2 regions of the Phenylobacterium sp. LjRoot97 genome follow, and region 1 is predicted to be linked to the other one. Evidence: riboswitches for the same ligand, from Rfam matches in the RefSeq annotation. Region 1 holds a riboswitch; the other holds the start of a gene.
The links. A riboswitch is a leader RNA that binds a small molecule or an ion and turns the genes downstream of it on or off. The one in region 1 is predicted to bind S-adenosylmethionine.
Positions count from the first base shown of each region.

Region 1 (14,709 bases):
TCAGCTTGCCCAGGCCCGCGGCGGCCAAATCGCGCGCGATGCCGACCACGCCCAGCCAGTCGGGGCGGTTGGGGGTCACCTCGAAGTCGATCACCGCTTCCAGGCCCAGAGCCTGCGCCACCGGGGTGCCGACGGCCAGGCTGTCGGGCAGCTCCATGATGCCGTCCGACTCCGCGGCGGTCTCCAGCTCGGAGGCCGAGCAGAGCATGCCGTGCGAGACCACGCCGCGGACCGGCTTCTCGACCAGGGTGACGCCGAGGCCCGGCACATAGGCGCCGATCGGGGCGTAGACGACGGTGATCCCCGCCCGCGCGTTCGGCGCGCCGCAGACGATCTCCTTGCGGCCGTCGCGGGTGTCGACCTGGCAGACGCGCAGGCGGTCGGCGTTCGGGTGCTGCACGGCCTCGACGATCTTGGCGACCGAGAACGCCGCCAGCTTGGCGGCGGGATCGTCGACATGCTCGACCTCCAGCCCGGCCATGGTCATGGCGTCGACGACCTGTTGCGTGGTCGCGTCGGTTTCGAGGTGGTCTTTCAACCAGGAGAGCGTGAACTTCATTGATCGGCTCCTTCGCCGATGATCTCGACCAGGCGGAAGCGTTCGCACCAGAGCATCATGTCGGGTGCGAAGGCGCCTTCGCGGGTGAAACAGTCTTCGTGGACGGCGGCCCAGTGTGCGTAGCTCAGGTCGCCTTCGCCCTCTTCGGCGGCGAAGTCGGCCGGCACCTCGTCGAAGCGCCGCTGGACCAGTTCGGTGGACTCGATGACGATGCGGGGCGCGCCCTCGCCGTCGAGCACCACATAGCGCGCGCCCAGGGCGCTGCCCTTCAGTCCCTGCGACGCCGGCCAGCAGGTCGCGGTCTTCTTGCCCTGGAGCACCAGGGCTAGAAGCTCGTCGGCCATCGCCGGGCTGTCGCCGAAAGCGAAGTGCTCCAGCGTGCTGTGGGCGCCAGCGGGCATCAGCTCAGGCCCGAGGCCTGGTTCGGCGCCGCGTAGGGGCTGAAGCCGTAGTGCTCCAGCCAGCGCACGTCGCTGGCGAACATGTCGCGCAGGTCGGGCATGCCGTACTTCAGCACCCCCAGCCGGTCGACGCCGCAGCCGAACGCGAAGCCCTGCCAGACGTCCGGATCCAGGCCGCAGTTGCGCAGCACGTTCGGGTGCACCATCCCGCAGCCGAGGATCTCCAGCCAGTCGGTGCCCTGGCCGATCTTCACCTCGCCGCCCGAGCGGTCGCACTGCACGTCCATCTCGGCGCTCGGCTCGGTGAACGGGAAGTGGTGCGGGCGGAAGCGGGTGACCACCTCGGGCGTCTCGAAGTAGCGCGACAGGAAGGTCTCCAGCGTCCACTTCAGGTGGCCCATGTGGATCGCCTTGTCGATCACCAGGCCTTCGATCTGGTGGAACATCGGCGTGTGGGTCTGGTCCGAGTCCTTGCGGAACGTCCGGCCCGGCACGATCACCCGGATCGGCGGCTCCTGGCCGTTGGCGATCCAGGACGGCAGCTTCTCGTTGACCGCATGCATCACCCGCACCTGCACCGGGCTGGTGTGGGTGCGCAGCACCTTGCGCTCGCCGTTGGCGTCCTCCGGCAGGAAGAAGGTGTCGTGCATCTCCCGCGCCGGATGCTTGGGCGGGAAGTTCAGCGCCGTGAAGTTGTTGAAGTCGGTCTCGATGTCCGGGCCCTCGGCGACCGAGAAGCCCATCTCGGCGAACACCGCGATCATCTCGTCCATGACCTGCATGGTCGGGTGGACGCTGCCCTTGCGGCGCGGCGGCGCCGGCAGGGTCAGGTCGACTTTCTCGGCCGCCAGCTTGGCGTCGAGTTCGGCCGCCTCCAGCACCTGCTTGCGCGCGGCGATGGCGGTCTGGACCCGGTCGCGCAGGCCGTTGATCTGCGGGCCGCGCTCGCGCCGCTCATCGGGGCTCATGCCCCCCAGCGACTTGAGCAGGTCGGAAATGGAGCCGGACTTGCCGAGGGCGGAGACGCGCACGGCCTCAAGGGCGGCGGCGTCGCCCGCGCCGTCGACGGCGGCGAGGATGTCAGCTTCGAGTTGGGCGGTCATGGGTTGACGTCTTTAGAGGGGGTTCGGCTGAAGCGAAATCCTTTCCTCCCCTGCGAAGCGGGGGAGGGGGACCGCGCGCCAGCGTGGTGGAGGGGGCGAGACCGGACGCTGAGCCTGCCGCCGCCCCCACCACCACCCTTCGGGCGGTCCCCCTCCCCCGTGAACGGGGGAGGAAAAATGGAGACAGCAAAAAGCCCTCCGGCGGTCCTCGCCGGAGGGCTTCTCGAATGCTCAGTGAGTCTGACGACTCAAACGGCCTCAAGCCAGCGCGGCGCGAACCTTGTCGGCGATGGCCTTGAACCCGGTGGGATCGTTACCCGCGATGTCCGAGAGGACCTTGCGGTCGATTTCGATCCCGGCCTTGTCCAGGCCGAAGATAAATTGCGAGTAGGTGAAGCCTTCCAGGCGAGCCGCAGCGTTGATGCGCTGGATCCACAGCGAACGGAAGTTGCGCTTGCGGACCTTGCGGTCGCGGTAGGCGTATTGACCGGCACGATCCACGGCCGCCTTGGCGGCGCGGATGGTGTTCTTGCGGCGCCCGTAGAAGCCCTTGGCTTGCTCGAGAACCTTCTTGTGCTTGGCGTGGGCGACGACGCCCCGTTTCACGCGAGCCATGTGTCAGTTCTCCTTAAAGGCCGTAGGGGAGCCAAAGCTTGACGATCTTGGTGTCAGCTTCGGTCATCACCTTGGTGCCGCGGTTCTGACGGATGTACTTCGCGTTGTGGCTGATCAGGCGGTGACGCTTGCCAGCGACGCCGGCCTTCAGCTTGCCGGTCGCGGTCAGTTTGAAGCGCTTTTTCACGCCCGACTTAGTCTTCAGTTTGGGCATTTCTCTGCGGAGCCTCGCGGCCCCGTCCTCTGGTGTATTGATGAACCGCCCTGGCATGCCTTTGGCCAGACGACTCCGAAGAGCGGGGCGTTTACGCGAAAGGGTGAGGGAAGGCAAGGCTTTGAGTCCGCCTGCGGCGACTCGCGCTCGCCTGGGATATAGTTCCCCGACCGGTCCGCTACGAGGTCCAGATGGCGTCCACGCCCGCTCCGCCAGCCGCTGCGCCCCGCCGTCGCCGCCGCATGCTCGGGGCCTTCGTCGCCCGGCCGCGGCTGCTGGCCGGCGTCGGCGCCGGCCTCGTGGTCTGGGCCGCCTGCCTGCTGATTCCCAACGAGCTCAGCATGGTGACCGCCGCGATCCTGGCCTGGGACGCCACCTGTCTGACCTTCATCGCCCTGGCGATCTCGATGATGTGGGGCGCCGACCCGGCCCGCATGCGCGCCGTGGCCGCCACCCAGGACCAGGGCCAGGGCGTGATCCTGGGGCTGGCGGTCGCCGCCGCCGCGGCCAGCATCTGGGTCATCGCCCGCGAGCTCTCGGCCGCCAAGGCCGATGAGGGCCTGGTCAAGGCGCTGCGCGTGGCCCTGGTGTTCGCCACCGTCGCCGCCTCCTGGTTCATGGTGCAGCTGATCTTCGCCCTGCACTACGCGCACGAGTACTACGCCCCCGACGACGACACCCCGCGCGACGCCGGCGGCCTGCTGTTCCCGGGCGGCGAACTGCCCGACTACTGGGACTTCGTGCACTTCTCGGTAGTCATCGGCGTCGCCTGCCAGACCGCCGACGTCTCCTTCACCTCCAAGGAGCTGCGTCGGATCGGCACCGTCCACGGCGTCGTCGCCTTCGTGTTCAACACCGTGGTGCTGGCCCTGACGATCAACCTGCTGGCTGGGCTGTTCTAGGGCGCGGGCGCCGCGTCCTCGGCGATCTGCCCCGCGGCGGCGGGATCGGTCAGGATCACGCCCACCGAGGCGGCGATGATCAGCCCGATCGCCGCCCACTGCGAAAGCGCCAGGTGCTCGCCCAGGATCAGCAGCCCGGCCACCGCGCCGGCCGCCGGCTCCAGGCTCAGCATCACCCCGAAACTGCGCTTGGGAATGCCGCGCAGGGCGACCATCTCCAGCGAGTAGGGGATGGCGCTCGAGACGATCGCCACCACCAGCCCCAGGGCCAGCAGCTTGGGGTCGAACAGCGCCGCACCGGCCTCGACCAGGCCGAACGGCACGACGATCAGCGCCGCGGTGCTCATGCCCAGCGCCACCGACTGCCCGGCCGGCAGGTGGCCGGTGCGCTTGCCCAGCACGATGTAGAGCGCCCAGAACACGGCCGCTGCCGCGGCGTAGGCGACCCCGACTGGATCCAGCGCATGGGCCGCGTCGCGCAGCGGGAGCAGCAGCAAGAGGCCCAGGGCCGCCAGCCCGATCCAGACGAAGTGGATCGGCCGGCGGGCGTGGATCAGCGCCAGGCTCAGCGGGCCGATGAACTCGATGGCGATGGCCAGTCCCAGCGGAATGGTGCGGATCGCCATGTAGAAGCTGAGGTTCATCAGCCCCAGCACCGTCCCGTAGAGGGCCAGCCGGCCCAGGTCGTCGCGGGTCAGCGGCTGGCGCCACGGCCGCCAGATCAGGCACAGCAGCAGCGCCGAGAACCCGACCCTATAGGCGGTCGCCCCCTGCGCCCCGACCAGCGGGAACAGCTGCTTGGCGAACGAGGTGCCTGCGCACAGCGATACGATCGCGCCGATCAGCGCCGCATAGGGGATCAGGGCGCGCGACGCGCCGGCCGGGGCAGGGACCTGGGACATGTCGGCGACCTACTAACGAAGCCGCCCGTCTTCGTCACGCCGGGCGCGGCATCCGTTTCAGGATCTGCAGCGCCATCACCACGGCCGGAATGATCAGGATCGCCGTCACCACGAAGGCCGCGCCGGGATCGACCAGCGAGAACAGCTGGCCGGCGAAGATCGGTCCGCCGATCCGTGCCAGCGCCATGTTCGACATGTTGAGCCCCAGGATCTCGCCCTGGCGTTCGGGCGGCGCGGCCTGCGAGATCAGCGCCGTCAGGCAGGGGAAGCAGATCGACTGCCCGAAGCAGACGAACGCGAACCCGACCATCGCCACCGGCCAGTTGGGCGACAGGAACTGGAAGAGCATGCCGATCCACATGGCGGCCAGGCCGGCGGTCAGCACCGTGGTCTCGCCGTGGCGGCGCACCAGCGCGCCGGTCACCACCGCCTGGCAGAACGCGCCCAGCACGCCGATGCCCATGAACGCGAAGCCGATCTCGCGCGGGCCCCAGCCGAACCGGTGTTCGGTCCACAGGCCGTAGGTCGCCTCGATCCCGGCGAAGCCGGAGATGACCACGAAGCTGATCAGCATCACCCGCAGGATGATCGGGTGGGCCAGCGAGGCGCGCAGCACTTCCATCCGGTTGGGCTGCGGGCCATGACGCCGCTCGGGCCGGCTCTCGCGCACGAAGGCCAGCACCGCCAGCGCCGACAGCAGGCCAAAGCCCGCGGCCGCGAACAGTGGGATCTGGAAGCCGATGGTCCCCAGTTCGGGATGCGCCAGCAGGCCGCCCAGGGCTGGACCGACCATGAAGCCCAGCGAGAAGGCCGAGCCCATCAGCCCCATCTTCGCCGCCCGCTCCTCGGGCCGGGTGATGTCGGCCAGCGCGCCCTGCAGCGTCGAGATGTTGCCCGACAGGAAGCCGCCGACGAACCGCGCCAGGAAGGCCAGCCAGATGTTCGGCGCGAAGGCCAGCGCAACATAGGCCAGCGCGCCGCCGGCGATGGTGACCATCAGCACCGGCCGGCGCCCGACGCGGTCGGACATCCGCCCCCAGAACGGCTCGCCCAGGAACTGCCCGAACGAGAACGCCGAGAACAGGATCGCGATCTGCCAGGCCGGCGCGTCCAGCGACTTGCCGAAGAACGGCAGCAGCGGGATCACCAGGCCAAAGCCCGCGATGTTGAGGAAGATCACAGACAGCAGGACGACCAGCGCCCGTGTCTCCTCCCCGCGCGAGACGGGGGGCGAGGTCATGGCTGTTCCGCCGCCTGGGCTTGCTGCGCCTCCAGGTGGGCCCGGGCCTTGCGGCTGGCCGACAGCGCCAGGAAGATCGCCGGCGCCACCACCAGGGCGCCGATGATGAAGGGCCCGTTGAGCACGTGCTCGAAGACGAAGCCCGCGGTGATCGGCCCGACCACCCGGGCCGCCGCCCCGCAGGCGTTGTTCAGCCCCAGGATCTGCCCCTGCTTGTGTGGATCGGCGGTGCGCGAGATCAGCGCCCCGACGTTGGGGTACGCCACCGACTGACCGACGGCGGTGAAGCACATCAGGGCGATGGTCATCGGGCCGCCCGTCGATACGGTCTGCAACAGCGCGCCGACCACGGTCATGCCCATGCCGATGGCCAGCATCGGTCCCTCGCCGAATCGTTCGGACATCTGGCCGGTGACCAGGGTCTGGGTCAGGAACGCCGCCATGCCGACGAAGGCGAAGCAGACGCCGATGTCGCGCGGCTCCCAGCCGAAGCGGGCGTTGGACCAGGGGCCGAACATCGACTCGATCCCGGTGAAGGCGAAGCCGACCAGGAAGGTCAGCAGCATCAGGCGGCCGATCACCGGATGGCTGACAGCCTCGCCGATCGCCGACCAGCGGCTGGGCCGATCGGTGATGCTGGTGTCGCGGATGCGGCTCTCGCGGATGAACAGCATGATCGCGATGACGCAGAGCAGGGCCAGGCCCGAGGCGATGAACAGCGGAATGCGGAAGCCGGCCGGACCCGCGCCGGTGTGCACGAACAGGCCGCCGACCGACGGACCGACGATCAGCCCGACGTTCCAGGCCGCGCTCTGGTACGACATCTGCCGCGCGCGCTTTTCGGGCGGGGTGACGTCGGCCAGGTAGCCTTGCACGACCGCGCCGTTGCCGGCCGCCAGGCCGCCGATCAGTCGGATCGCGAACGCCGCCCAGATGTTGGGGGCGAAGGCCAGGGCCAGGTAGCAGAGGCAGTTGCCGCAGATCGTCGAGATCAGCAGCGGCTTGCGGCCGTACTTGTCGGACAACCGGCCCCAGAAGGGTTCGCCGAAGAAGGCGCCGACCGAATAGGCCGCGAAGATCAGGCCGATCTGCCAGCCCGGCGCGTTGAACGACTTGGCGTAGAACGGCAGCAACGGGACGATGATCCCGAAGCCGAGCATATTGATAAAAATGACGGCGATCAGGGACGGCGCGGCCCAGCGGGACGGAACCTTCCCGCGCGGCGCGGTGTCGGACATGTGAGCGCTGTTAAGACGACCTGCGTTACGCCGCAAGCCCGAGTTCTGCGCTTGGTTGTTCGGACGCAGGGGTGCGGCTTCGAGGCCTCAGTATGGCGCGCGAGGTCCTCGCCGGCCGCCGCGCACGAACCCCTCCGGCCCCGCTGCCGCGACGGCACGATCCCACCCTGCGAAACCCCGATGCCGGCCGGTTCGTGCCGACGGTTCGGCCGCGGGCGCGGCGCGGGGGGCGGCCGACGAATCGTCGGGGCTTGTGGTCTGCGCCGGCATTTTCTATTGCTGCTCTTGCATCAAGAGTTGGGCGTCGCCCAACGCCAACCTGCTTTCCCGAGCAAGGTGGCGCTCCCCCAGGGGAGGATGTGGCCGAGGCGGCAACCAACCGGGTGATCCCAGCTCCGTCCCAGCCGAATTGAACGTTTCCGAGGGCCGAGCCTTGCCGATCAAGATTCCCGACGCCTTGCCTGCGCGCGCCACCCTCGAGGCCGAGGGCGTCATCGTCATGGCCGAGACCCAGGCCGCCCGCCAGGACATCCGGCCGCTGCGCATCGGGCTGCTGAACCTCATGCCCGACAAGCCGAAGACCGAGATCCAGTTCGCCCGGCTGCTGGGCGCCACGCCGCTGCAGGTCGAACTCTCGCTGGTCCAGCTGGCCAGCTACACGCCGCGCAACACGCCGCCGGAGCACCTGGCCGCCTTCTACCGGACCTGGGACGAGGTCCGGCACGAGCGCTTCGACGGCTTCATCGTCACCGGCGCGCCGGTCGAGACGCTGCCCTTCGAGCAGGTCGACTACTGGGACGAGCTGCGGCGGATCTTTGACTGGACCGAGAGCCACGTGCACAGCAGCCTGAACATCTGCTGGGCGGCCCAGGCCGCGCTGCATCACTTCCACGGCGTCGGCAAGCACGTGCTGCCGGCCAAGCGCTCGGGCGTCTTCACCCACCGGCTGGTCGCGCCGGCGTCTCCCTATCTGCGCGGCATGTCCGACGAGGTCGACGTGCCGGTCTCGCGCTGGACCGAGGTGCGGCGCGAAGAACTGCCCCAGCACGCCGGGCTCAAGGTGCTGCTGGACTCCGACGAGTCCGGCCTCTGTCTCGTCGAGGACACGGTCCGGCGCGGGCTGCAGATGTTCAACCACCTGGAATACGACGCCGCCACGCTCGCCGACGAGTTCGCGCGCGACAGCGTCAAGGACCCCGCCACTCCGCAGCCCCGGCATTACTTCCCGGGCGGCGACCCCGGCCGCGCGCCGAACAACCGCTGGCGCAGCCACGCCCACCTGCTGTTCGCCAACTGGATCAACGAGATCTACCGCACGACGCCGTACGACCTGCAGAACATCGGCACGGAAGTGTACGCCTGACGCTGATCGCCGCGCCGGTCGATCAACTGGAACGCGCCGGCTCCGCTGGTCGATGGCGACCGATGGCGTAGAAGCGCTCGCGCCGCTGGCGGCGGAGCTCGTCCGCGCTGAGGCCTTCCAGCCCGTGAAGCTCCGCCTCGACGGCGTCGCCGACCGAACCGATCGTCTCGCCGGAATCGGAGTGGGCGCCGCCCGGCGGTTCGGGAACCACTCGATCGACGATGTTGAGGCCGAGCAGATCCTGAGCGGTGATTTTCATGGCGCTCGCCGCCTCGCTGGGCGTGCTGGCGCCGCGCCAGAGGATGGAGTTGGCGCCTTCCGGGCTGATCACCGCATAGACCGAGTGCTCGAGCATCAGCACCTTGTTGGCCGCGGCTAGGGCCAGCGCCCCGCCTGACATGCCCTCGCCGGTGATCACCGCGATGTTGGCGACGCCCAGCGACAGGCCACGTTCGATGCAGCTGGCGATGGCCTGGGCGACGCCGCGCTCCTCGGACGCCGCGCCCGGATAGGCGCCGGCCGTGTCGGCGAAGCTGATCACCGGCAGATTGAACCGCTCGGCCAGGTCCATCAGCCGGAGGGCCTTGCGGTATCCCTCGGGGCGCGCGGCGCCGAAGTTGTGCTTCAGCCGCGTTGCGGTGTCGTGGCCCTTCTCGATGCCGATCGCCACGACCGGCCGCCCGCGGAAACGGCCCAGTCCGCCGACGACCGCCTGGTCGTCGGCGAAGCTGCGGTCGCCGCGCAGCTCGACGAACTCGTCGATGAGACCGGCCAGATAGTCGACGCAGTGCGGCCGCCCCGGATGCCGGGCCACCTGGGTCTTCTGCCAGGCGTCCAGGGACCTGAAGGTGTTCCGGCGCAGTTCGTCGGCCCGGGTCCGCATCGCCTCGAGCTCGGCCTCCAGGCTCGCCGAGCCCAGCGTCTCCGCCAGCCTGGCGAGCTCAGCGATCCTGGCTTCCAGTTCCGCGATCGGTCGTTCGAACTCTAGTTGCTGCAACTAGGCCTCCCCCGCTTGGGGGGCGGCCATCGCCTCGATCGCCGCCTTTTCGGCGGGCCAGCGGTCGAATGTCATCAGGATTTGCTGCGCCGTGGCGTCGGCGATCAATTGGCCATCGCCGCGCCGGAACTCGGCGCGGACGGTGATCAGCTGGCGGGTCTCAGCGACCACGCGGGCTTCGATGGCCAGTGGATGGGCGCGGCCTACTTTCAGGAAGTTGAGCTGCAGGTTGACGGTGCGAAACAGCCGATCGTCGGGAACGACCGTCATCGTCGCGAACGACAGGACCTGATCCGCCAAGGCCGCGAGATAGCCGCCGAACAGCGAGCCGTCTGTGGTCGCCAACTCAGGTGCGGGACTCCAGGATTTCCGCACCCAGCCCTCGCCCCAGTCGTCGATCAGGCCGAGCTTCAAGGTCTGTACGACGGGCGGCGGCGTGGCGCTCCCCGCTTTCAAGGCATCCAGCCGGTCGCTCGCCCAGGTCACTCGATCCTCCCCGAAAAGTGCTCGGGCGAAGGTAGGGGCGTCGCGCGGGCTCTGTTACTCAACTTACAAAGCCGGGAGCGATCGGAGGGAGCGGACATGAGCATCGTTGAAAATGCTCGCAAAACACCGCGTCAGCAGAGGGCGAGGGACTCGGTCGACGTCGTTCTGGAGGCGGCGGCTCAAGTCTTGGAGGCGACTGGCGAGGCTGGTTTCAACACCAACGCTGTGGCCGAGCGGGCCGGCGTCAGCATCGGCACGCTCTATCGCTACTTCCCGGACAAGCGCTCGATCCTCCAGGCGCTTGCGCTCCGCGAGACCGAGGCGCATCGCCAGGCGGTGATGGACGTGCTGGAGGGCGGCAGCCCTGGCGTGGCGCGGGATCGGGCGATCATTCGCGCCTTCGTGCAGGCCTTCGCCGGCCGCAGCCAGGCGCGGCGGATCGCCGTCTCGGCCCTTCTGGCCCATGCCGATCACGGCGAGCTGGCGGCGAAGTTCGCAGCGGTGGAAGACGGCATGACCGATGCCGAGGGCCGCCCGCTCACCGCGGTCCAGGCCTTCGTGCTCGGCCGAGCGGTGCAGGGCGCGATGCGCGCCGCCGTGCTGGAGGGGGTCGATTTCCTCCAGAGCCAGGAGTTCGAGGACGAGCTGGTGCGGCTGGGACGCGCCTATCTGGGTTACGCGGCGTCAAAACCGCCGACGACCGCCTAGGAGCTTAGCTCGCCGTTCAACGCGGCGCCCAAACGCAAACGGCCGCCCCGGAGGGCGGCCGTTCGTCGATCTGTCGATGGTGCTGAAGCCTAGCGCGGGGCCAGGATCATGATCATCTGACGGCCTTCCATGCGCGGCTCGTACTCGACCTTGGCGACTTCGTCGAAGTCCGCCTTGACCTTCTGGAGCAGCTTCATGCCCAGTTCCGGGTGCGCCAGTTCACGACCGCGGAAGCGCAGGGTGACCTTCACCTTGTCGCCTTCCTCGAAGAACCGGTGCATCGCCTTGGTCTTCACTTCGTAGTCGTGAATGTCGATGTTCGGGCGGAGTTTGATCTCCTTGATCTCGACGACCTTCTGGCGCTTGCGGGCCTCGTTCTTCTTCTTCTGTTCCTGGAACTTGAACTTGCCGTAGTCCAGGATCTTGCAGACCGGCGGATCCGCGTTGGGCACGATCTCGACCAGGTCGAGGCCGGCTTCCACAGCGGCCTCCATGGCGCTCGACGTCGGCATCACGCCCTGCTTCTCGCCATGTTGGTCGATAAGCAGAACCTTGGGGACGCGGATCTCATCATTGATGCGCGGTCCGTCTTTGACGGGCGGCGCCTGCATGGGGCGGCGAATAGGCTTTCGCTCCTAGAGCTGTTGAAACACGTGCGGCCGGCAGCGTGGGGCTCCGGTCAGGTCGCCATATATGACGAAGGCGGTGGCCCCAATCAAGCGGTGCTAGGCCTGCGGCAGCAAAGCGTTCGCCGCCTGTAGGACCTCGGCCACAGAAAGGTCGCTCAGGCTGCCGGACCGCAGCACCGTCACATGTCCGCGCGGGGCGGCCAGTTCAGGGTCCGAGGCGCTGGAGAACAGCACCACCGTCGGGGCGCCGGTGGCCGCGGCCAGGTGCAGCGGGCCGGTGTCGTTGCCGACCACCAGCGCGGCCTTGGCGCCCAGCATGGCGACCTTGGCGAAGTCGGTGCGGCCGGTCAGGTCGCGGACATGGCCGACTTCGCGCTGGATCTGGCGGGCCAGGGCGCTTTCCTGCGGGCCGCCGATGATGACGATGTCGTAGCCGCGCTCGGCCAGGATCTTGCCCAGTTGGCCGTAGCGCTCGGCCGACCAGCGCTTGTCCAGCCGGTGGGCTGAGCCGCCGGGCACGAATAGGGCGTAGGGCTTGGGCCTGACCCCGCCCGGCACCGGCCGCGTCTGGCTCGGCTTGGGCAGCACCCACGACAGGTCTGGTCCCGGCGCGCTGCCGGGCTCGGTCGGGGCGTCGGGCCAGATGCCGGCGTACTTCAACTGGTCGGCGTGGCGCTCCAGCGTGTGCATCCGGTTGCGGTTGGGGTTCTTGTGCGGCAGCGAGCAGCCGGCCGCGATTCCGGACCATTCCGGCGGGAAGGGGGTCAGCAGGTGGAAGATCCGCGCCGACTGGGCCGAGGTCTGCAGGTCGTAGACCCGGTCGTACTTCGCCGCCTTCAGCCGCTTGCGCAGCGCCAGCCATTCGCCCAGTCCCTGCGGGCGCCCGTCGGTCTCCACCGCGTTGAAATAGGGGCAGGCCTTAGCCAGGCTTTCGAACGGCGGGGTGGTCAGCAGCGTGATGTGCGCGCGCTTGTGGACCTGGCGGATCTTCTTCATCGCCGCCAGCGCCAGCACGAAGTCGCCCAGCGCCGACAGCTTGATGACCAGGATCTTCTTGATCTCGCGCGACATCAGCCGTGGAATCCCGAACTGCGGGCGGCCAGCACGCGGGCGTAGGCGTCCAGCGTCGCCTCGCACATGGCGTCCACCGAATAGAGCCGGCGCGCACGGTTCGCGGCCGCCTGGCCCATGGCCGCCAGCCGCGGGCCGCCCATCTCGATCGCCTTGCCCATCGCCGTGGCCCAGGCGTCGGGGTCGTCGACCTTGACCAGCCAGCCGGTCTCGCCGTTCAGCACCGTCTCGGTGGTGCCGCCGTGGTCGGAGGCCAGCACCGGCTTGCCCATCACCTGCGGTTCGACCGCCGTGCGCCCGAACGATTCCGGCTTGGTGGTGGGCAGCATGGCGATGTCGCAGATCTGGTAGGCGGCCGGCATGTCGTCGCAATGGCCGACCAGCCGCACCTGTTCCGCCAGGTCCGCCGCGACGATCGCGGCCTCGACTTCCTCGCGATAGCCGGTGCGGCCCTGGTCGTCGCCGGCGAACAGGATCAGGAAGTCCTTGATCCCGCCGGCCCGCATGCGCTTGGCCGCCTCGATGATCAGCAGGTGGCCCTTGATCCGGGTCAGCCGCCCGGCCAGTAGCAGCTTCACGCGGCGGTCGCGGGCCTCCACGCCCCAGGCTTCGCGCAGCGCCTGCACGCGCTCGGGCGTCACCCAGCTGGGGTTGAAGCGCTCCAGGTCGATGCCGCGCGGGATCGAGACGATCCTGGCCGGGTCGAGCTTGTGCTCGGCCAGCACGTGGTCGCGCGTGTAGTCGGAATTGGCGATCACCAGGTCGCCGCGGGTCATCACCGCGTTGTACCAGCGCTTGACGCTGTTCTTGGCCCCGTAGACGCCGTGATAGGTCGCCACGAACGGCGTGCGCGTCGCTTGCGCCGCCCACAGCGCCGAGAACGCCGGCGCGCGGCTGCGGGCGTGGACGATCGACACCTTCTCCTTGCGGATCAGGTCGACCAGCCGCGCGGCGTTGCCCAGCATCACCAGCGGGTTCTTGGTCTGCACCGGCATCTGGGCCAGCCGCCCGCCGTCGGCTTCGAGCCGCGCGGCCATGCGCCCGCCACGGGTCGCGACCAGCGCCTTGCCGCCGGCGCGCACGACCGCGTTGGCCACGTCGATGGTGGTCTGTTCGGCCCCGCCGGTTTCGAGTTCCGGCACGACCTGCAGGAGAGTGAAGTCTGGGGGAAGCGTCACGAGGTTCTGCATAGCGCAAGCCTCGGTTTGGTAAACCCTCTGCGCGCGCTTAACGATGTCACATCCGCGCGTTATGACCGCTCCATGGCTGAGACGAGCGGATTTCTGGAACGGCCCGACGGGGCGAAACTGGCCTGGCGGTCGGTGGCGGGCGCGGGCCCGACCGTGGTCTGGCTGGGCGGCTTCCGCTCGGACATGGCCGGGACCAAGGCCCAGGCCCTGGCCGATTGGGCGCAGGCGCGCGGCCGCGCCTATGTCCGCTTCGACTACTTCGGCCACGGCGAGTCCGAGGGCGACTTCGCCAGGGGCACGATCACCCGCTGGCGCGACGACGCCCTGGCGGTGCTGGAGACCCTGGTCGAGGGACCGGCCGTGCTGGTCGGCTCGTCGATGGGCGGATGGATCTCCTGCCTGGTCGCCGGCGCGGCGCCCGAGCGTGTCGCCGCGATGGTGCTGATCGCTCCGGCGCCCGATTTCACCGAAAAGCTGATGGCCCCGGAAATGACCCCGGCCGACCGCGCTCAGATGGCCGCGACCGGCGTCTGGCTGCGGCCGTCCGAGTACGGCGAGCCCTATCCCATCGCCCGCGAGCTGCTCGAGGACGGGGCCCGCTGGTCGATCCTGCCGGGGCCGGTCAACATCGACTGCCCGGTCCGCATCCTGCAGGGCGGGGCCGATCCCGACGTGCCCTGGCGCCACGCCCTGGAGCTGGCCCAGGCGATCCGCGGCGAGGACGTGGTCTTCACCCTGATCAAGGACGGCGATCACCGGCTGTCGCGAGGCCAGGACCTCGCCCGCCTCACCGCGGCCCTCGACGAGCTCAGCGCCTAAACCATGGCCCCGTCACAGATCCCGAGCTTCTGGGAGGCGGCGCGGGTCTGGGCCCGTATCGGCTGCCTCAGCTTCGGCGGCCCGGCCGGCCAGATCGCCCTGATGCACAAGGTGCTGGTCGAGGAGCGCGGCTGGATCGGCGAGCGGCGGTTCCTGCACGCCCTCAACTACTGCATGCTGCTGCCGGGCCCCGAGGCCCAGCAGCTGGCCACCTATGTCGGCTGGCTCATGCATCGCACCGCCGGCGGGCTGCTGGCCGGGCTGCTGTTCGT
Region 1 is NZ_CAXUTH020000001.1:3,767,639-3,782,347, reverse strand. Features, by position in the region: gene pheT (phenylalanine--tRNA ligase subunit beta) at 1-559, opposite strand, end outside; gene ACSQ2H_RS18730 (ASCH domain-containing protein) at 556-960, opposite strand; gene pheS (phenylalanine--tRNA ligase subunit alpha) at 960-2,063, opposite strand; gene rplT (50S ribosomal protein L20) at 2,322-2,678, opposite strand; gene rpmI (50S ribosomal protein L35) at 2,692-2,892, opposite strand; gene ACSQ2H_RS18710 (DUF1345 domain-containing protein) at 3,084-3,794, shown strand; gene ACSQ2H_RS18705 (EamA family transporter) at 3,791-4,696, opposite strand; gene ACSQ2H_RS18700 (MFS transporter) at 4,731-5,936, opposite strand; gene ACSQ2H_RS18695 (MFS transporter) at 5,933-7,174, opposite strand; SAM-I-IV-variant riboswitch at 7,457-7,563, shown strand; gene ACSQ2H_RS18690 (homoserine O-succinyltransferase) at 7,608-8,537, shown strand; gene ACSQ2H_RS18685 (acetyl-CoA carboxylase carboxyltransferase subunit alpha) at 8,560-9,534, opposite strand; gene ACSQ2H_RS18680 (PaaI family thioesterase) at 9,535-10,020, opposite strand; gene ACSQ2H_RS18675 (TetR/AcrR family transcriptional regulator) at 10,117-10,728, shown strand; gene infC (translation initiation factor IF-3) at 10,818-11,339, opposite strand; gene ACSQ2H_RS18665 (glycosyltransferase family 9 protein) at 11,454-12,428, opposite strand; gene ACSQ2H_RS18660 (glycosyltransferase family 4 protein) at 12,428-13,606, opposite strand; gene ACSQ2H_RS18655 (alpha/beta fold hydrolase) at 13,691-14,437, shown strand; gene chrA (chromate efflux transporter) at 14,441-14,709, shown strand, end outside.

Region 2 (14,709 bases), 2.3 Mb from region 1:
GCTCATAGAGCCAATAGCCGACCTGGTCGTGGAACGTGGTCTCCTCGTCCACAGCGATGATCCGCACGTGGTAGCGCAGGCCATAGAACAGCTGCGGCCCATTGGCCTGCGGATCGATCGGCCGCATCACGATGCGCTCGACGTACTCTCGCTGCTCCGGCCCGTCGGCCTTGGGGTTCACGTCGACGCCCTTGCGCCCTTCCCAGATCCCCGCCAGCCGGCGCAGCGGCCCGAGGTTCGCCAAGCCGTCCGGATCCACGTCCTGCGGCTCGGTGAAGATGTCGTCGGGGAACGGGTTCACGGGCGCCTCCTCGCGTCAGTATCGCGCTCTTGCCAATGCCAAGCAGCCCCCGCAACGGTCAAGCTCGGCCGCATTGGAGTGTCCCTGAACTGCTGGCATAAGGCGTGGATCGGAAGTCCGGTGGAGAACGCATCATGGGCGAGTTCACGCGAGACGGCGGCTGCCGTTGCGGTCAAGTGCGGTTTCGGATCTCCGCGCCGCCGCTAATCACCATGGCTTGCCACTGCACAGGCTGTCAGAAGATGACCGCCAGCGCATTCTCGCTCAGCGTCCTGACGCCCGCTGCAGGATTCGCCGTGATCGACGGCGAGCCGGTGATCGGCGGTCTGCACGGTGCGACCCGGCACTTCTTCTGCCCGCACTGCAAGAGCTGGATGTTCACGCGCCCGGACGGGGCCGAGCATCTCGTCAACGTCCGTACGACCCTGCTGGACGATCCGAGCGGTCTTGAGCCCTACATGGAGACCATGACCGCGGAGAAGCTGCCTTGGGCGAGCACCCCAGCGGTTGAGAGCTTCGAGGGCTTCCCGCCGGTCGAGGCCTATGCTCCGATGATGAAGGCTTTCGCCGCGGGCCGCGCTGGCGGCTGATCCGCCGCTACTTTGTGCCGATCACCATCGAGTCAGGGCCGACCAATGGCTGGACCACGGCCTCTCGGAACCCGGCCTCCTTCATCCAGCCGATGCAGTCGGCGCCGGTGTAGTCGAACCCGCCGTTGGTCTCGATCAGCATGTTGAGGCTCATCAGCAGACCGAAGGCGTTCTGCCGCCGCTCGTCGTCGATGATGGCGTCGTAGACGATCAGCCGGCCGCCGTCGGGCAGCGCGGCATGGGCCTTGGCCAGCAGCATGCGCTTCTGTTCAAGATCCCAGTCGTGCAGGATGTGGCCCATGATGATCACGTCGGCGGACGGGAGCGGGCCTGCGAAGAAGTCGCCCGCCGCAAAGCGCGCCCGCTCCGACAGTCCCTTTTCCCTCACATAGGCCTCGAACACCGGCTGAACGACGGCCAGATCGAAGCCGGTCGCCGCCAGGTGCGGGTGCGCCTGCGCGATCGCGACCGTCGCTCCGCCCTGCGCGCAGCCGACGTCCACGAACGATTTGACCTCGTTCCAGGGAAACAGCGCCGCCATGGCCTGGGCGGCGGGCAGGCTGACGCCGGTCATGCCGCGCAGGAAGCTCTCCAGGATCACCGGATCGGCATAGATGACGCCGAACAGGTCCTCGCCGCCGTCCTTGGCCTCGTTCTGCGGTTGGCCCGTCCGAAGCGCCTCGGTCAGTCCGTCCCAGAACCGGTAGAGCCGCTTGTTCGCCATCTCCAGGATGCCGCCGATGTAGGACGGCCTGCTGCGATCGAGGAAGAGCGCCGTCTCGGGCGTGTTCGCGTAGACGCCGCCGTCTCGGGCCAGAACGCCCAGGGCCACCAGCGCGTCGAAGAAGTCGCGGGCGGATCGAGGATGCAGCGCCAGTCGCGTGGTCAGCGCCTCCAGCTCCAGCGGGCCCTTGCCCAACTCGGTGAACACCCCAAGCTCGACGGCGGTCAGCAGGGTCTTTGAACCCCAGAAGCCCCAGCCCAACTGCATGATCGTCTCAGGGGTAATCGGGCGCGCGTCGTCCATGCCTAGCCTCCCTGGCCAGCCCCGACCCCGCGGACGGTCCGCCCGGTGGTGCGAGCTCGTCAAGGGCTGATCATCGAGCGTGTTCGGCGGAACCGCCGACCGTGCAGTGGCACGGTCCAGAATGTGGGGGACCATGCTCCTGCGCAGGCGTTAGTGTTCTACTAGGCATGGTGTTCAAGGCGGGAGCGCTCGTATGCGCGCAGGTCTGATCTCGGCTCTTGCCGCTCTCCTCCTGTCGACGCCTGTCAACGCAGAGTCACCGAAGTGCAGGGCGACGATCGACGGCGGCTGGCGCTGTAAAGAGATCGACGGTCATGTGACCGAGCGGCGACCGGACGGCGAGGGCGGCGCCCGAACCACCTCCACCGATCCGCGTAGATGGGGAACCTCAGATGGCCATGGCCGCGGGATCACGCCGCCCGACAGCATGATCCGCAACTCTCCGATCCTGCGTCGCGAGGCCTGGGGCCGGGTCGCCGATCCCTGGGAGCCGCGCAAGGCGCCGGCGCAATCGCCGGGCGGCTTTCGCGCGCCGCGAGTCCCGGGACTCTGATCGGGGCTAAGGCGTCCAGCCGGGCAGGGCCGCGGCCTGGCGAAGCCAATCGCTCATCCGCGCCTCGTCCAGTTCGTCGCCTTCATAGATGTCGATCCATCGCGACTGGCCGCTTTTCGGCGTTCCGCCCGGCGGGATCGGCGTCAACGACAACCCCTCGAAGAAGGTCACCTTCACGTATTTGGTCAGAACGTGGAATGACATGAACCAACCGCCGTCCGGCGCTCCATAGAACGGGGAGTTCCAGCGAACGCCCTTGCGGGCTGCCGGCACGGTTCGCATGACCAACTCGTCGAGCCGGCGGCCGAGATCGCTTTTCCAGTCTGGCATGGCGGCGATGTAGGCCTGGACTGGGCCATCGCCGTCACCTTTCGGAATCTGAGGGTTTCCGCCGGCTAGCAGCTTCGGAGCTTCCGGCGAGGTCACGGCGTGCTCCCGGCCTCCGGCGTCGCGCGCCGCTTGGCGGCGTACGGCGCAAGGAAGAGGTAGAGCCCGGTGGGCAACAGCAGGGCCAGCGGCGCCAGCGCCAGGAAGCCTATCCAGGTCGCTGAGGACTGCTGCAGCATGGCGACCACATTGAGGATGACCGCCGCCGTGAAGGCGAGCGACACCCAGCGGTGCGTCGTGCGGATCCACCTGTTCCAGTTCATTGGCGGCTCCTTGGGGATCAGTCGGCTCGCGCCAGCGCGTCTTCCAGGGCCGCGAAGAATCGCGGCCAGCCCGCGGTCGCGCCGCGGAACGCCATTTCCTGATTGGGTCCGAAGCCCGACTGCTCCATGCGCAGTCGCGTTCCCGTCCCGGTCGGCGTCAACGTCCAGGTGACGACGCTTTCCAGGCCCATCCCAGCCCAGGTGTAGGACAGCGAGGCCGGTGGTTCGATTTCCAGGACCTCGCAGTTCACTGCACCCCACTCGGCGTACAGGCTGAAGGCGTGGCCGACCACCGGCTTGAAGTCGTTCTTCATCAGCCACTCGGCGATCAGGTGCGGCTGGGTTAGCGCGCGCCAGATTTTCTCCGGCGCAAACGGGATCTCGCGTTCGACGACGACGGTGCGGGCTTGGGTCGTGGTGGCGCTCACTGGTCCATCCTCCTGAGCAGGTCTTCGAGTTGATCGAACCGACTTTCCCAAAAGTCGTTCATTTGACGGGTCCAATCGATCAGCGGAGCCAGGGCCTCGATCTGAGCGCGGTAGTGCGTTTGCCGGCCTTCCGGGCGGTCGCGCACCAGCCCGGCGAGCTTCAAGGCCGCCAGGTGCTTGGACACCGCCGGCTGAGAGACCCCGGCCTGCGCTGTCAGGGCGCCTACCGTCTGTTCGCCGTCACGACACAGCCGCTCGAAGATTGCCCGTCGGGTCGGGTCGGCGAGGGTTCTGAAGATCAGGTCCTGGGCGTCGTGCATTTCAATCCATAACCACATGGCTATGAATTAATCCATAGCCATGTGGTTATGGATTCGTCAAGCGCGCCCTAAGGAAAGGTCGCCTGCAGCCAACTGACTACCGCCGACTGCAGAGCGATGCGGTGGTCGTTGTAGCTGTGGTCGGTCGGAAACCTGACCCGCGCCGGCTTGGGGCCGCCAGCGGCCTCGATGGCGTCGGCGACCGCCTGGTCGGCGGGTTCGTTGCCGTCGTCGGAACTGATGATCAGCGCGGGTCGGCCGGCCATCTCCGCGGCGTTAGTACGCCAGTCCCACGCCTGGGCGTTTTCTCGCACTTCCTCGGCTAGCGCAGCAGGCGTGGCGTTGGTGAAGCGCGCGTCGTCGGTCAGCCCCATGATCGTGTCGGCCAGGCCCGTCGGGGTGTCGAGCCCGGTGGCCATACCGCCTAGGTCCGCGGCCGAGATGACGACGAAGCCCGCCACTGGCTCGTCGCCCAACATGACGGTGTCGAAGCCGCCCATGCTGTGCCCCAGCACCACCAGCCGGTTGGCGTCCACCTTGTCGCTGTTGGACGGATGACGAAGCCAGGTCAGGGCGGCGCGGGCGTCCTCGATGGTGTTGCCGAAGCTGAACTGGCCGGGCGCGCCCCAGACGCCGCGATAGTGGATCGCCAGGACGTTCCAGCCCGCGCGTTGGATCGACCGCGCCAGGTCGAGGTTTAGCTCCGTTCCGGGAAAGCCATGGAGAAGCAAGACTGTAGGATGCTGACCCTTGCCCGCCGCCGTGAACCAGCGGGCAGGGGCGTCAACGCCGGCCGTGTGATAGCGCGTCTGGTGCAGGTGCGCGGGAAAGTCCTTGTCGGGGGCCGGGTCGGCGACCACCGCCTGCGGTGGAGGCGCTTGCGCCAGGCAGACCCCGGGCGGCGCCAGCAGCGCGATCGACAGCAGCAGACTCTTCATCCGCGGTTCCCTCTGAGCGAGTGAAGACTATGCGCGTCGACGCGCGGTTGTCACCGGCTCAGACGGGCATGGCGGTGGTGTACTTCACCTGACTGAGCGCGAAGTGCGACGCTGCGGTCGCCACGTTCGGATGGTTTAGGACCACGCCCATCAGGAACCTCTCGTAACCGGCCACATCGGCGACGACCACGCGCATGAGGTAGTCCCACTCGCCGGACATCGAGTGACACTCCATGATCTCCGGACGGGTGCGCAGGAAGGCCTCGAACTCCTGGCGCTGGGCCGTCGCGTGCGACTTCATCCGCAGCTGGCACATGACGTTGACCCCGCGGCCGACGCGCTCGGCGTCGACCAGGCGCACGTTCTCGCGAAGGACGCCGGCGGTCTCCAGCGCCTTGATCCGCCGCCAGCAGGAGGCCGGCGAGGCCCCGACCTGCTCGGCGAGCGCGGCGTGGCTCTGGGAGGCGTCGGCCTGCAGTGCGCGAAGCAGTTTCCGATCGATCTCGTCGAGTTGATGTATTTCTTTCATCCGGAGGCCATATGGTGAAACGCGTCTCCATAAGATCGTCAAAACAGCGCGAGATTGAAAGCCATTCATCGCGGCGCGCGCGTAACTTTCTTCTCCGATGGAGGAGGAAGCTGCATGACCGATGTGATCGCCCCGCCGCGCTCGCTGTTCGCCGGGTTGAAGGCCCAGGCGCCCGACCCGCTGCTGTCCCTCATCGCGCTCTACAAGAACGATCCGCGGACCCATAAGCTCGACCTCGGCGTCGGCGTCTATCGCGATGCAGCCGGCGACACCCCGGTGTTCGGCGCCATGAAGGCCGCCGAGCAGATCCTGCTGCAAACCCAGCCGACCAAGGCCTACCTCGGTCCCGAAGGCGACTTCGGCTTCCTGGAAGCCGTCGCGCCGGTGGTGTTCGGCAAAGGCTCGGCAAGCGAGGGGCTGTTCGCGGTCCAAACCCCCGGCGGCACCGGCGCTCTGCGCCTCGCGGCCGAACTGGCCAATGCGGGCACGCCTGGCGCCCGCATCTGGATGGGCACGCCGTCCTGGCCGATCCATGCGCCGATCTTCCGTCAGGCGGGCATGGTCGTTGAGACCTTCCGCTACTTCGACGCCGTGACCCAGCGGATCTGCTTCGACGAGATGATGGCCGCCCTGGCCAAGGTCGAGGCCGGCGATCTCGTGCTGCTGCATGGCGCCTGCCACAATCCGACTGGCGCGGATCTGTCGCCGGCTCAGTGGGCCGACGTCGCGGCGCTGCTCAGCGCCCGCGGCGCGGTCCCGCTCATCGACCTGGCCTATCAGGGCCTGGGCGCCGGCCTCGACGAGGACGCCGCCGGCATGCGCCTGGTGATGGAGGCCGCCGACGCCGCAATCGTCGCCTACTCCTGCGACAAGAACTTCGGCCTCTACCGCGAGCGGACCGGCGCGCTGTTCGTCCGCGCCCGCGGCCATGAGGACGTGGTCCGGTCGAACATCCTGCAACTGGCCCGCTGCGCCTGGTCGATGCCGCCGGACCACGGCGCGGCCGCCGTCCGCGTCATCCTGGAAGACGCCGCCCTGACCGCTCAGTGGCGGGCTGAACTGGACGCCATGCGTACGCGTTTGAACGAAGTGCGCGCGGCGCTCGCCGAGGCCGACCCGCGCCTGGAGCCGCTGCGCGACCAGCACGGCCTGTTCGCCCTGCTGCCGCTGAGCCCGGCCCAGGTCGAAACCATGCGCCGCGACCACGCCGTCTACATGGCCGGTTCCGGCCGCATCAACATCGCCGGCCTGAAGGCCGACACCGTCCAGCCATTCGTGCAGGCGCTGGACGCCTGCCTCAAGGGAGCCGCCTGACATGACCGTGACCCCGGAAAACCCCATCGGCCTCGACGGCTTCGAGTTCGTCGAGTTCACCAGCCCCGATCCGGCCAAGATGGCCGCCCTGATCGAACAACTCGGCTTCACCGCCTATTCGAAGCACCCGACCAAGGCGATCGTCCGCTACAAGCAGGGCCGTACCAACCTGCTGGTCAATCAGGAGCCGGCCGGCCAGGCCGCCGAGTTCCGCGCCGCCCACGGCCCATCGGCCAACGGCATGGCCTTCCGCGTCGCCGACGCCAAGGCCGCCTATGAGCTCGCCGTGTCGCGCGGCGCGAAGCCGGCCGACGCCTCGGCCTCGGCCCTGGCAGACGCCTACGTGCTGGAAGGCATCGGCGGCTCGCTGCTCTATCTGGTCGATCGGTATGGCGACAAAGGCACGATCTACGACGCGTGGGAGCAGATCCCCGGCGCGGCTGAAGCCGAGGCCAAGAACGCTGTCGGTCTCGACCTGCTCGACCACCTGACCCACAACGTCAAGCGCGGCCAGATGCGCACCTGGTCGAGCTTCTACAATCAGATCTTCGGCTTCGAGGAGCAGAAGTACTTCGACATCAAGGGCCAGGCGACCGGCCTGTTCAGCCAGGCGATGATCGCGCCCGATAAGGCGATCCGGATCCCGCTGAACGAGAGCCAGGACGACAAGTCCCAGATCGAAGAGTTCATCCGCGAGTACAACGGCGAAGGCATCCAGCATCTGGCCTTCACCACGGACAACATCTTCGAGACGGTCGAGGCGCTGCGCGCCCGCGGCGTGAACCTGCAGGACACCATCGAGACCTACTACGAGCTGGTGAACAAGCGCGTCCCCGGCCACGGCGAGGACCTCGAGCGCCTGCGCAAGAACCGCATCCTCATCGACGGCAATGTCGGCGACGAAGGCATCCTGTTGCAGATCTTCACCGAGAACCTGTTCGGCCCGATCTTCTTCGAGATCATCCAGCGCAAGGGCAATGAAGGCTTCGGCAACGGCAATTTCCAGGCGCTGTTCGAGTCCATCGAGCTCGACCAGATCCGCCGCGGCGTCATCAAGGTCGACGCGGCCGAGTAGGGCCGCAGGGCGCGGCGGGACACCCCTGATCGGCTCATCCCGGCGAAGGCCGGGACCCAGATCGAAGGGCTGTGTCTCGCCGGCAAAACCGCCATGCTGCGGGTGAAACTGGGTCCCGGCCTTCGCCGGAATGAGCGGGTGTTGGAACGGTGGGGAGATCGGTGATGAACGGGCCGCTGAACTACATGTCCGGCTTCGGCAACAGCTTCGCGACCGAGGCGGTCGCCGGGGCGCTGCCGGTCGGCCAGAACTCGCCGCAACAGACGCCGTTCGGCCTGTTCGCCGAACAGCTCTCGGGCAGCGCCTTCACCGCGCCGCGGCACGAGAACAAGCGCTCCTGGCTCTATCGCCTGCGCCCCACCGCCAGCCATGCGCCGTTCAAGCCGTATGACGGCGGCAAGCTGCTGCGCTCAGGCCCGTTCGACGAGGTCGCGCCCAGCCCCAACCGCCTGCGCTGGGATCCGCTGCCGATCCCGGCCGCGCCGACCGACTTCGTCGACGGCCTCGTCACCTACGCCGGCAACGGCGACGTCGGGGCCTTCGCGGGCGTCGCCATCCATCTCTACGCCGCCAATCGCTCGATGCAGGCCCGGGTGTTCTACGACGCCGACGGCGAGCTGCTGATCGTGCCGCAGGAGGGCGAGTTGCTGCTCGCCACCGAACTTGGGCGCATCGAGCTGTCGCCCGGCGAAATCGCGCTGATCCCGCGCGGGGTTCGCTTCCGCGTCGAGCTGACCGGCCCAAGCGCCCGCGGCTATGTCTGCGAGAACTACGGCGCGCCCTTCCGGCTGCCTGAACTCGGACCGATCGGGGCCAACGGCCTGGCCAATTCGCGCGACTTCCAGACCCCGGTCGCCTGGTTCGAGGATCGCGACGAACCCACGGAAGTCGTCCAGAAGTTTCAGGGCGGCCTGTGGACCACGACGCTCGACCACAGCCCGCTCGACGTGGTCGCCTGGCACGGCACGCTGGCGCCGCTGAAGTACGATCTGGCTCACTTCAACACGATCAACACGGTCAGCTACGACCATCCCGATCCGTCGATCTTCACGGTCCTGACCTCGCCGTCGGACGTGCCCGGCACGGCCAACTGCGACTTCGTGATCTTCCCGCCGCGCTGGATGGTGGCCGAGCACACGTTCCGCCCGCCTTGGTTCCACCGCAACGTGATGAGCGAGTTCATGGGCCTGATCCACGGCGCCTATGACGCCAAGGCCGGCGGTTTTGCGCCTGGCGGCGCCTCATTGCACAACTGCATGAGCGGCCATGGGCCCGACCGCGAGAGTTACGAGAAGGCGGTGGCCTCCAACCTCGCTCCGCACAAGATCGAGAACACCATGGCCTTCATGTTCGAGAGTCGCTGGGTGATCCGACCGACCAGGTTCGCAACCGAAACCCCGCTTCACCAGCTCGACTACGACGACTGCTGGACCGGCTTCTCCAAGGCGCAAGTTCCCACCAAATGATCGACGAGACCCACGACCCGGCGCGTACCAGCTGGGTTTCGAGCGCCAACAGCCACGCCGACTTCCCGATCCAGAACCTGCCGCTCGGCGTCTTCTCGCCGAACGGCGGCGCGCCGCGCGGCGGGGTGGCGATCGGCGACCTGATCCTCGACCTGTCGCTGGCCGCGCGCTCGGCGCTGCTGAGCGGCGAGGCCAAGGCTGCAGCCGAAGCCGGGGCCGGCGCAGCACTGAACCCGCTGCTGGGTCTGACGCCCGCGGCGCGCCGCACGCTGCGCCGCAGGCTGTCGGAACTGCTGGCCGAGGGCGCGCCTGACCGCGCCGAGGTCGAGACTTGGCTCTATCCGGCTTCGGCCTGCACCCTGCATCTGCCGGCGTCCATTGGCGACTACACGGACTTCTACGCCGGCATTCACCACGCCCTGAACGTCGGCCGCCAGTTCCGGCCCGACAATCCGCTGCTGCCCAACTACAAGCACGTGCCGATCGGCTACCACGGCCGCGCCTCCTCGATCCGGGTCTCGGGCGCGCAGGTCCGTCGTCCGAGCGGTCAGAAGAAGGCCCCGGACGCCGAGACGCCGACCTTTGGCCCCTCGGCCCGCCTAGACCTTGAGCTCGAGCTCGGCGTCTGGATCGGCCAGGGCAACGCGCTGGGCGAACCGATCCCGATCGACCAGGCGTCCACCCACATCGCCGGTCTTTGCCTGCTCAACGACTGGTCGGCGCGCGACCTGCAGGCCTGGGAGTACCAGCCGCTGGGGCCGTTCCTGGCCAAGAATTTCATGACCACGATCTCGCCGTGGATCGTGACCAGCGAGGCCCTTGCCCCGTTCCGCATCGCCCAGCCGGCCCGGCCGGACGGCGATCCCGCGCCGATGGCCTATCTGAGCGACGACGCCGATCAGGCGTCGGGCGGCTACGCGCTGGACCTCGAGGTCTTCCTGTCGACCGCGCAGATGCGCGAGCAGGGGATCGCGCCGCTCCGCATCTCGGCCAGCGCCGCGCGCCACCTCTACTGGACCGCGGCCCAGATGGTGACCCACCACACCGTCGGCGGCTGCGACCTTAATCCGGGCGACCTGCTCGGCACCGGTACGATCTCGACGCCCGACGACAGCGGACTGGGAAGCCTGCTGGAGCTGACCCGCGGCGGCGCGCAGCCGATCACCCTGCCCAGCGGCGAGACCCGCACCTTCCTGCAGGACGGCGATGAACTGGCCATCGCGGGCCACGCCCGGGCCGACGGGTATGTCGCCATCGGCTTCGGCCCCTGCACGGGAACGGTCGTCGGGTGAGCGCCGAGGAGCCCCAGCTTCCGGCGCGGCTGTTCTCCACGCCTGCCGGCGTGAAGCTCGGTCCGCTGGAGCTGATCGCCGACGGCGCAGCGCGCAACTTCGTGCTGCAGATCGGCGAGGGGTTCTTCCACGGCTTCGTGGTTCGCCTCGGCGAGCAGGTGAGGGGATATGTCGACCGCTGTCCCCATGCCGGCCTGCCGCTGGCCCAGAAGCTCGACGACTACCTGACGCCCGCAGGCGATCTCATCGCCTGCTCCTGGCACGGCGCCCTGTTCGACATCGACAGCGGCGCCTGCGTCGGCGGACCCTGCGTCGGCGCGGCGCTGCGGCCCTGGCCGGTGGCGTTGGTCGATGGCTGGATCCGCACGGCCTAGGCCGCCGCGCAGCAATTCTGAGGACGCTCCGTAGTCTCCCAGGCTGGACCACGCCGCGTTTGGCGGGCTAGGTCGCTGCAACGAGACGTAGAGGACGCCCGCATGACCCAGAACTTCGAGACCCGCGCCATCCACGCCGGCGCAGCGCCGGATCCCACGACCAAGGCCCGGATCACCCCGATCTATCAGACCACGGCCTTCGTCTTCGACGACGCCGACCATGCGGCCAACCTCTTCAACCTCGAAGCGCCGGGCAACATCTACACCCGCCTGGGCAACCCCACGACCGGCGTGCTGGAAGCGCGTCTCGCCGACCTGGAAGGCGGCGTCGCGGCCCTGGCGGTCGGCAGCGGCCACGCCGCCCAGTTCCTGGCTTTCCATTCGCTGATGGAGCCGGGCTGCAACATCGTCGCCTCGCGCAAGCTGTACGGCGGCTCGATCAACCAGCTCGGCCAGTCGTTCAAGCGCATGGGCTGGAACACCACCTTCATCGACAGCGACAATCCGGCCGACTACGCCGCCGCCATCAACGACAAGACCCGCGCCGTCTTCGTCGAGTCGATCGCCAATCCGGGCGGCGTGATCACCGACATCGCCGCGATCGCCCAGGTCGCCCATGACGCCGGCGTGCCGCTGATCGTCGACAACACCCTGGCCACCCCCTACCTCTGCCGGCCGTTCGAGCACGGCGCCGACATCGTCGTGCATTCGCTGACCAAGTTCCTCGGCGGCCACGGCAACTCGATGGGCGGGGCGATCATCGACTCCGGCCGCTTCGACTGGGCCGCCTCGGGCAAGTACGGCTACCTCTCGCAGCCCAACCCCAGCTACCACGGCAAGGTGTTCACCGAGGCGTTCGGCCCGGCCGCCTTCATCGTCGCCTGCCGCGCGCTCGGCCTGCGCGACCTCGGCCCGTCGATCTCGCCGTTCAACGCCTTCATGATCCTGACCGGCATCGAGACCTTGCCGCTGCGCATGCAGCGCCACGTCGACAACGCGCTGGCCGTGGCCAAGTGGCTGGAAGGCAACGACAAGGTGGCTTGGGTTTCCTACGCCGGCCTCGACGGCAACCCGTACAACGCCCTCGCCAAGCGCTACACGCCCAACGGCGCCGGCTCGGTGTTCTCGTTCGGGCTCAAGGGCGGCTATCAGGCAGGGGTGAAGCTGGTCGGCGGCGTGAAGCTGTTCTCGCACCTGGCCAACCTTGGCGACACGCGCAGCCTGATCATCCACCCGGCCTCGACTACCCACCGCCAGCTGGACGAGAAGAACCAGGTCGCCGCCGGCGCCGGTCCGGACGTCATCCGTCTGTCGGTCGGGATCGAGAATGTCGCCGACCTGATCGCCGATCTCGAACAGGCCTTCGCGGAACTCTGAACCGGTCCGGGCGCGCGCGACGCAGGGTTGCGCGCGCCCGGCGCTCCGAGCCAAGATGGGGCGGGGGCTTCAGACAGTAGGATGCCTATGACCCGTACGCTCGCCGCCGCCCTCGTCCTCAGCCTCGCCGCCGCGCCGCTCGCCGCCTGCGGCAGCACCTCGACCACCCAGGTCGACACCGCCACGACCGGCCAGGAACTCATCGACCTCAAGGCCGCCTACGACCAGGGCGTGATCAGCAAGTCCGAGTACGAGCGCAAGCGGAAGGACATCCTGCGCAGGTAGGATCGGCCTTGGAGAGGCGAGGGGGAAGCTCCGCTTGCCCCCAGCGCCAATCCCCGCTACCCAGCGGGCAATAGCATCAAGAGTTTGAGCCGACGCTCAAACGCCAACCTGCTCCCGAGCAAGGTGGCGCTTCCGCAAGGGAGGATGTGGCCGGTCCGGCAACCAAACGGGACGAAGCCTCAGCGTCATTCAGCCTCCAGATGCGCCAACCGCATTCTCGAGGGACGCATGTCCAACATCCAGCAGTTCGCCAGCGACAACTACGCCGGCATTTGTCCGCAGGCCTGGGCGGCGATGGACGCCGCCAACCGCGGTCACGCTCCGGCCTATGGCGAGGATACGTGGACGCAAGGTGCGGCCGACGCCTTTCGCGCGCTGTTCGCCACCGACTGCGAGGTGTTCTTCGCCTTCAACGGCACGGCGGCCAACTCGATGGCCCTGGCCGCGCTCTGCCAGTCCTATCACAGCGTCATCTGTGCGGAGTCGGCCCACGTCGAGACCGACGAGTGCGGCGCGCCCGAGTTCTTCTCCAACGGCTCCAAGCTGCTGGTCGCGCCCAGTCCGGACGGCAAGCTGACCCCGGCCGCGATCCGCGAGATCGCCGGCAAGCGCAGCGACATCCACTATCCCAAGCCCCGGGTGGTCACAATCACCCAGCCGACCGAGACCGGGCAGGTCTACTCGGCTGACGAGGTTCGCGCGATCTCGGCGGTCTGCCGGGAGCTTGGCCTGCGTCTGCACATGGACGGCGCGCGGTTCGCCAACGCCTGCGCGCACCTGGGTTGCGCTCCGGCCGAGATCACCTGGAAGGCCGGGGTCGACGTGCTGTGCTTCGGCGGCACCAAGAACGGCATGGCGGTGGGCGAGGCGATCCTGTTCTTCGACCGCGCCCTGGCCGAGGACTTCGACTATCGCTGCAAGCAGGCCGGTCAGCTGGCCTCGAAGATGCGGTTCCTGGCCGCCCCCTGGATCGGCATGCTGGAGGGCGGCGCCTGGCTCGCCAACGCGGCCCACGCCAACGCCTGCGCGCAGCGTCTCGCCGACCGGATCGAGGGCCTGTCCGGCGCCTCGCTGATGTTCCCGGTCCAGGCCAATGCAGTGTTCGTCGCCGCGCCCGAGGACCGGCTGGAAGCGCTGCGCGCCAGGGGCTGGCGGTTCTACACCTTCATCGGCGGCGGAGCCCGGTTCATGTTCTCCTGGGACGCCGACATGGACCGCGTCGACGCCCTGGCGGCCGACATGGCGGCGGTGTTCGGCGCGGAGGTTCGAGGCTAGGCTCGGCCGGCTCCATGGCAGCATCGGGAGAGGCCTTGCTCCGCGTCCGCGAATTCTCCGCCGCCGGCTATCGGTCGTTGCGCAAGATCAGCTGCCCGGTTTCGGACCTCGACGTGTTCGTCGGCGGCAACGGGGTCGGCAAGACCAACCTCTACCGCGCCTTGGAGCTGGTCGCTGCGGCGGCCGACAACAGTCTCGGTCGCCAACTGGCGCAGGAAGGCATGGCCTCGGCGTTTTGGGCCGGCCCGCGTCGGGCCGGCGCGCAGCGGATCGAGCTGGAGGTCAGCCTCGCCGAACCCGGCGGCCGGGGGCGCTATCGCTACCGCGTGGAGATCGGATTCCCGCAGCGCGGCGTGGCCGCGGCCTTCGATCTCGAGCCCCAGATCAAGGAGGAGCAGCTCTCCTACGACGGTGGCGGTCGGCAGGTGCGGCTGCTGGATCGGCGCGGGCCGTCGGTGATGGCGCGAGGCGACGACGGCCGCCCGGCGGAGATCGATATCGACCTGCTGGCTTCGGAGACCGTGCTGGGCCGGCTGCAGGATCCCAGCCGCTATCCGATGCTCGACCTGGTTCGCCGCACCTTGCTGGAATGGCGCTTCTATCACGACCTGCGCACCGACGCCGGGTCGCCGCTGCGCCGGCCATGCCCGGCGGTGGCGACCCCGACCCTGGCGTCCGACGGCGCGAACCTGGCGGCGACGTTCGCGACTCTCGCCCACATCCGCCAGGACACCCGCGACCTCGATGAGGCGGTGGCCGAGGCGTTTCCCGGCGCGCGCCTCGTCATTCCTCCGCCCGATCGGACGGCCCGCTTCGGCATGGTCTTCGCCGAGTTTCCCGACCGGGTGTTCGAGCCGGAAGAGTTGTCTGACGGGACCCTACGCTTCCTGGGCCTGGCCGGCGCGCTGCTGGCCT
Region 2 is NZ_CAXUTH020000001.1:1,457,593-1,472,301, forward strand. Features, by position in the region: gene ACSQ2H_RS07060 (FABP family protein) at 1-301, opposite strand, end outside; gene ACSQ2H_RS07065 (GFA family protein) at 436-891, shown strand; gene ACSQ2H_RS07070 (methyltransferase) at 899-1,918, opposite strand; gene ACSQ2H_RS07075 (hypothetical protein) at 2,112-2,471, shown strand; gene ACSQ2H_RS07080 (DUF1801 domain-containing protein) at 2,478-2,897, opposite strand; gene ACSQ2H_RS07085 (hypothetical protein) at 2,894-3,121, opposite strand; gene ACSQ2H_RS07090 (SRPBCC family protein) at 3,139-3,549, opposite strand; gene ACSQ2H_RS07095 (ArsR/SmtB family transcription factor) at 3,546-3,869, opposite strand; gene ACSQ2H_RS07100 (alpha/beta hydrolase family protein) at 3,938-4,807, opposite strand; gene ACSQ2H_RS07105 (Lrp/AsnC family transcriptional regulator) at 4,866-5,336, opposite strand; gene ACSQ2H_RS07110 (amino acid aminotransferase) at 5,451-6,650, shown strand; gene hppD (4-hydroxyphenylpyruvate dioxygenase) at 6,652-7,725, shown strand; gene hmgA (homogentisate 1,2-dioxygenase) at 7,890-9,191, shown strand; gene fahA (fumarylacetoacetase) at 9,188-10,483, shown strand; gene ACSQ2H_RS07130 (Rieske (2Fe-2S) protein) at 10,480-10,857, shown strand; gene ACSQ2H_RS07135 (O-acetylhomoserine aminocarboxypropyltransferase) at 10,960-12,234, shown strand; gene ACSQ2H_RS07140 (SHOCT domain-containing protein) at 12,322-12,519, shown strand; SAM-I-IV-variant riboswitch at 12,588-12,695, shown strand; gene ACSQ2H_RS07145 (threonine aldolase family protein) at 12,748-13,794, shown strand; gene ACSQ2H_RS07150 (AAA family ATPase) at 13,830-14,709, shown strand, end outside.
Region 2: another riboswitch for S-adenosylmethionine. It lies ahead of ACSQ2H_RS07145 (threonine aldolase family protein); the one in region 1 lies ahead of ACSQ2H_RS18690 (homoserine O-succinyltransferase).